2 regions of the Methylobacterium ajmalii genome follow, and region 1 is predicted to be linked to the other one. Evidence: predicted binding sites of a transcription regulator. Region 1 holds the regulator's gene; the other holds the start of a gene.
The links. Region 1 encodes PhoB, which activates phosphate uptake and scavenging genes when phosphate is short. Its sites were predicted from a motif close to TGTCATNNANCTGTCAT; they were not measured.
Positions count from the first base shown of each region.

Region 2: a site for PhoB is predicted at 1,953-1,969, ahead of V3T34_RS14610 (inorganic phosphate transporter). Genes of this name have one in related genera too.

Region 1 is NZ_JAZFXT010000068.1:169,201-172,456, reverse strand. It holds gene pstB (phosphate ABC transporter ATP-binding protein PstB) at 1-657, shown strand, start outside; gene phoU (phosphate signaling complex protein PhoU) at 744-1,469, shown strand; gene phoB (phosphate regulon transcriptional regulator PhoB) at 1,537-2,238, shown strand; gene V3T34_RS28235 (hypothetical protein) at 2,266-3,256, opposite strand, start outside.
Region 2 is NZ_JAZFXT010000028.1:245,217-248,472, forward strand. It holds gene V3T34_RS14605 (NAD-dependent epimerase/dehydratase family protein) at 1-163, opposite strand, end outside; gene V3T34_RS14610 (inorganic phosphate transporter) at 258-1,904, opposite strand; gene V3T34_RS14615 (GcrA family cell cycle regulator) at 2,239-2,472, shown strand; gene V3T34_RS14620 (CHASE3 domain-containing protein) at 2,539-3,256, opposite strand, start outside.

The sequences.
Region 1 (3,256 bases):
GCGCTGATCGGGCCGTCGGGCTGCGGCAAGTCGACGTTGCTGCGCACCTTCAACCGCATCTACAGCCTCTACCCCGAGCAGCGCGCCGAGGGGCAGATCCTGCTCGACGGCCGCAACATCCTCGACCCCTCGATCGACCTCAACGAGCTGCGCGCCCGGGTCGGCATGGTCTTCCAGAAGCCGACCCCGTTCCCGATGTCGATCTACGACAACATCGCGTTCGGCATCCGGCTCTACGAGCGCCTCGGCAAGGCCGATCTCGACGTCCGCGTCGAGGAGGCCCTGCGCAAGGGCGCCCTGTGGGACGAGGTGAAGGACAAGCTCAAGCAGTCCGGCATGGGCCTGTCCGGCGGCCAGCAGCAGCGCCTGTGCATCGCCCGCACGGTGGCGCAGCGCCCGGAGGTGATCCTGTTCGACGAGCCGACCTCGGCCCTCGACCCGATCTCGACCGGCCGCATCGAGGAGCTGATCGAGCAGCTGCGGGGCGAGTTCACCATCGCCATCGTCACCCACAACATGCAGCAGGCGGCGCGCATCTCGCAGTTCACCGCCTTCATGTATCTCGGCGAGCTGATCGAGTTCGGGCCGACCAACCGGCTGTTCATGAACCCTTCGAAGCGCCAGACCCAGGACTACATCACCGGCCGGTTCGGCTGAGGCGTCCCGCCCTCGTCCCACCGGTCCGGCCCCCTGCCGGGCCGGCTCGATCCCACGCTCCACTTCATCGCGGGGAGTCTCACTCCATGTCGAACCACATCGTCACCTCCTACGATCAGGAGCTGCAGAACCTGCGGCGCAGCATCGCCGAGATGGGCGGCATCGCCGAGAAGCTGGTGGCCGATTCCGGCCTCGCGCTCCTGCGCCGCGACACCGCGCTCGCCCAGTCGGTGATCGCCGCCGACCAGCGCCTCGACGGGCTGCAGCGCGAGATCGAGGAGAAGGCGATCCTGCTGATCGCCAAGCGCCAGCCGATGGCGATCGACCTGCGCGAGACGATCTCGGCGATCCGCGTCTCGGGCGACCTCGAGCGCATCGGCGACCTGGCCAAGAACGTCGCCAAGCGCGTCGTCGCCATCGCCGACCAGGTCCAGCTGCAGAAGATCGTCGTCGGCGTGGAGCACATGAACGAGCTGGTCCAGGGCCAGCTCAAGGACGTGCTCGACGCCTACGCCACCCAGGACACCGTGGCGGCCCTCGACGTCTGGGCCCGCGACGGCGGCATCGACGCGCTCTACACCTCGCTGTTTCGCGAACTCCTGACCTACATGATGGAGGATCCGCGCAACATCACGTTCTGCACGCACCTCCTGTTCTGCGCCAAGAACGTCGAGCGCATCGGCGACCACACCACCAACATCGCCGAGACCATCCACTACCTCGCCACCGGCGAGACGCTGACGACCGACCGGCCGAAGAACGACGGGTCGAGCTTCGCCACCGTGGATCCCCAGTCCTCGTCCAAGGCCTGACCGGATGGCCTGCCCGGCCGCGAGGCCGGGCCGGCCGTCCCGGCGGCGACGACCCTGAAGTGCCCCGATGAGTACCCGCATCCTGATCGTCGAGGACGAGGAGGCCCTGACCCTCCTCCTGCGCTACAACCTCGAGGCCGAGGGCTTCGAGGTCGACGCCGTCGCCCGCGGCGACGAGGCGGATATCCGCCTGCGCGAGCAGGTCCCCGACCTCGTCCTCCTCGACTGGATGATGCCGGGTCTCTCCGGCATCGAGTTGTGCCGGCGCATCCGCGCCCGCCGCGAGACCGAGCGGCTGCCGGTGATCATGCTGACCGCGCGCGGCGAGGAGGGCGACCGGGTGCGGGGGCTCGCCACCGGCGCCGACGACTACATCGTCAAGCCGTTCTCGGTGCCCGAGCTCCTGGCCCGGGTGCGCGCGCTCCTGCGGCGCTCGAAGCCCGCCCACGTCGCCGACCTGCTCGTCGCCGGCGACATCGAGCTCGACCGGGTCAGCCACCGCGTGCGCCGCGACGGCCGCGAGCTGCATCTCGGCCCGACCGAGTTCAAGCTGCTCGAGTTCCTGATGCAGAGCCCCGGCCGGGTCTTCTCCCGCGAGCAGCTCCTCGACGGCGTCTGGGGCCACGACGTCTACATCGACGAGCGCACGGTCGACGTGCATATCGGCCGCCTGCGCAAGGCGATCAACCGCGGCCGCGACTCGGACCCGATCCGCACCGTGCGCGGCTCCGGCTACTCCTTCGACGAGATGTTCGCGCCCGAGCCGTGACGCCGGACGGCCGTCGGCCGGTCCGGGTCAGAACTCCATCCCGAACTTGACCCGCAGGCTGTGCCGTTCGAACTGGTTCAGCCCGAGGGACCGGCCGGCCAGGGCCGGGTCGGTGTCGCGGCCCCAGACCTGCCCGGCATAGGCCACGGTCAGCCAGACCTTCTCGGTGAACCGGTGATGCAGCGCGGGCCCCAGGGTGAGCGCCTCGCTCTCCAGCCGGTTCAGGAAGGCCCCTTCGTAGCCGCGCAGGTAGCGGACTTCCGGGCCGAGATAGGTGTTGTCTCCGACGCGCCCCACGAGAGCGTTCGACCACAGGAAGGTCGAGGAGCGATAGCCCGGGCCGCCCCGCTCGCGCCCGGCCGCCGGCTCGACGCTGAGGTTGCTGCCGTACCAGAGCTTGTCCGGCACCACCTGGACGTCGAGCTGGAGCAGGCTCTCGACGTCGAAGATGTCGGCGCCGCGGCCTTCGACCGGGAGGACGCGCGTGAAGCGAGGGCGCACCTCCAGGGCGAGACCGAAGGGCTGCTCCTTCGAGCCCTTCAGGAACTGGTACTTCACCTCGAGCGAAACGCCGTCGAAGGCGCCGTAGGACTTGTCGTCCAGATCGAGGATGTTGCGCTGGCGCCGCAGCGTGCCGAAGGCGCTGAGTTCGAGGCTTAGCCTGTCGATGGGGTTGAACTGGTAGGCAAGCCGCGTGTCGAGCACGCGGTAGGCCGACCGGCCGGGGCCGTCCCGGCGCTTGCCGATGCGCGAGACGGTGTCGACCACCGCTTCCCGCTCGCCCTTCTCGCCGGCATCGGCGCCTTCCGTGAAGCCGAACAGGTGCTCGGTATCGACGTCCTTCCCGTCGTCCGTCTTGCTGGACGAGTCCGATTCGCGGCTCCGGCCCTTGCCGCTCTCGCGCGCCCCACCTTGATCGGCTGCGGGCTCGCTCTTCGTCCCTGGCCCGCCGCCCGGCGCCGCCAGCACGGGGGCCGGAGCGGACAGGAGGAGGAGCAGGACGCCTGCCGCGGCCGAC
Region 2 (3,256 bases), on a different contig from region 1:
AGCCCGGCAGGGCCGCGAGCCGGGCCAGCCGGGCCCGCTTCAGGGCGACGTCGTAGTAGTCGGTCAGCCCGTCGACCCCCACGACCTCGTGGCCGGCCTGCAGCAGGCGGTGGGCGAGGTGGAAGCCGATGAAGCCGGCCGTGCCTGTCACGAGGAAGCGCATGCCGGATCCCTGGCGCGGGCAGGACACGCGCCCGCCCGGGGCGGTTACACCGGCCCGGGGCGGGTTGCCAGCCCGGTCGCCGCCGAGCGAGCCCTTAGAACACCTGCCGCAGCGCCCAGTACAGCCCGCCCGCCAGGGTGATCGCCGCCGGCAGGGTCAGGATCCAGGCCAGCGCCAGGTTGCGCACGGTGGCCATCTGCAGGCCGGTGCCGTTGGCCCACATCGTGCCGGCGACGCCGCTCGACAGGATGTGGGTGGTCGAGACCGGCAGGCCGTAGGCCTCGGCGAGCCCGATCGTGCCGGCGGCCACCGCCTCGGCGGACGCGCCCTGCGCGTAGGTGAGGTGCTGCTTGCCGATGCGCTCGCCGACCGTGACGACGATCCGCTTCCAGCCCACCATCGTGCCGAGGCCGAGCGCCAGGGCGACCACCACCTTCACCCAGGTCGGGATGTAGCGGGTGCCGTCGTCGAGGGTGCGGCGGTAGTCCTGGAGCGTCCGCTTCTCGTCCTCGGCGTAGGACGAGTGCTCGCCGGTGAGCAGGCGCACCGCGTCGCCCGCGAGGTACATGTCGGCGCGCAGGTTCTGGGTCGCCTCCGCCGGGACGTGCCGGATGGCGCCGTAGCCCTGGACCTGGGCGGCGATGTCGTCGGAGAGGCCGGCGAGCGCCGCCTGGACCTCGGGTGCGGCGAGCGCCTTGGGCGGCGCCTCGGCCTTGAGCGCCTCGCCGACCTTGGCCCGGGCGCCGGCCGCGTCGGGCACCGCCGCCCCGCCGGCATGGGCGCGAAACACCCGGCTCGCGCCTTGCGAGCCCTGCACGAAGGCCGGCGTGCTCGAATCCGGCATGGTGCGGTTGAGCGCGTAGGCGGTGGGGGCGGCGCCGATCAGGATCAGCATGATCAGCCCCATGCCCTTCTGGCCGTCGTTGCCGCCATGGGCGAAGGACACGCCGGTGCAGGTCAGGATCAGGAGGCCGCGGATCCAGGGCGGGGGCGGCGCGTCGCCCTCCGGCGCCCGGTAGAGCTCGGGCCGGCGCACCACGCGCTTGAGCAGGACCAGCAGCCCGGCCGCGCAGACGAAGCCGACGAGGGGGCTGAACAGGAGCGATTCGAGCACGCCGAGCGCCTGGCCCCAGGCGACGCCGGAGGCGGCGTGGCCCGGCGCCATCAGCTGGTTGGCGAGGCCGACGCCGATCACCGAGCCGATCAGCGCGTGCGAGGACGAGTTCGGCAGGCCGAGCGCCCAGGTGCCGAGGTTCCACACGATCGCGGCGAGCAGCAGCGCGAAGATCATCGCGTAGCCGGCGCCCGAGCCGACCTGGAGGATCAGCTCCACCGGCAGCAGCGTCACGACGCTGTAGGCCACCGCCCCGGTCGAGGCCATCACGCCGAGGAAGTTGAACGTCCCCGACCAGATCACCGCCGTCAGCGGCGGCATCGAGTGGGTGTAGATCACGGTCGCCACCGCGTTGGCGGTGTCGTGGAAGCCGTTCACGAACTCGAAGGCGAGCGCGATCAGCAGGGCGAGGCCGAGCAGCGCGAAGGCCCCGACGGCGAGCGGCGGCTGCCCGGCCTGCCGCATGTCGGCGACGAGGTTGTAGCCGGCATAGGCCAGGCCCGCGGCCAGCACCGCCAGGAACCCGATCGTGGCGGCCGGGTGGAGGCGATGGTCGAGGCGCGGCCCCGTGCGGGCGGGGCCGGGCGCCGCGCCGGCAGGGCGTCGGGCGAGGGCGGCGTCGGACATGGTGGACTCGCTCCGGCGGGGCTGCCCGTCAAGGAATAGGGCGCCCGAATGGCAAGTCGATGACGGGAACCGTGCCGCCGCGGACAGCCGCGGAGGCGGCCGGGCGTGTGAAAACCATGTGTAAATGCCTAAGGGGCTTGCGTTCTGCAAAACGCAACCCCAAATTCGACAGATCACCGCTGCCGCTGCGATGCGTGTGCGCACGGGTCATGGAGGCGCGGGTCCCATGGGCGACGAGTCCGGCGCTGCTTTCCGCGCGGGTCCGTCGCCTCCAACGAACCGGCCCGATGCCCTTCTGGTCGAGGGTGACGGAAGGCCAGCGAGTCAGTACCCGATGAACCAGCTCGTGCGCATGTCGCATATCGTGATCGCAGACGCCGTCGAGGAGCCCTCCCCGAGCCTCCGGGTTCCCTTCGCCCAGTCGGGCGCCTTCGTGTGCAAATTCATCATCGGCGAACCCAACGACCGCGCGGTCTGTTGCGGCGCGCCGGTGCAGGACGGAAAGAGCTGGTGCGCCTTCCACCGCCGGATCGTCTTCGAGCCGACCCGTCCGGGGCGGCTGCGATAGCAGAGGCCGATCGGGACCGCTACCCGTCCCGAACCGGTTTTTCTCCCCCGGCGGTCGTCCCGGCGCTCACGCGGCGCGGCCGTAGATCGGGAAGGCCTCGCTGCGGCCCCGCAGCGCGGTCCGGCTGACCTCGCGCCACGCCTCGCCCCCGGAGGCGTGGCTCGCCCGCGCAGCGTCGAGCGCGGCCTGCGACACGAGGGTGGTCGTTCCGAAGGTTTTGGTCGCCTGCTCGAGCCGTGCCGCGACGTTGACCGCATCGCCCAGCACGGTGAACTCGAGCCGGTCGTCGTCGCCGACCACGCCGACGAACACCTCGCCGCAATGCACCCCGATGCCGATCCGCACCGGATCGTGCGCCGAGGCGGCGTTCCAGGCCTCGACCAGCGCCTCGAGCCGCCCCGCGAAGGCGAGGGCACCCGCCGCGGCGTCGGCCCGGACCTCAGGCACCCCGAACACCACCAGGGCGCCGTCGCCCATGAACTTGTCGATCAGGCCGCCGGTCTCCCGGGCCGCCTGGGCGACGCAGCGGCGAAAGCCCGTGATCAGGACCGCCACCGTCTCGGGATCGGCCCGCTCCGCGATGGTGGTCGAGCCGCGCATGTCGACGAAGGCGATCGCCGCGTGCCGCCGCTCGCCGAGGCGCAGGCCTCCGCCCTGATCGAGGCTGCCGCCGCGCTCCAGGAGCGGCGCCAGCTCCGCCGGCAGGAAGCGCGACAGGGCCGCCCGCCGGGCCGCCTCGCGCAGGGCCAGCACCGCCAAGAGCGCCATGATGCCGACCGACACG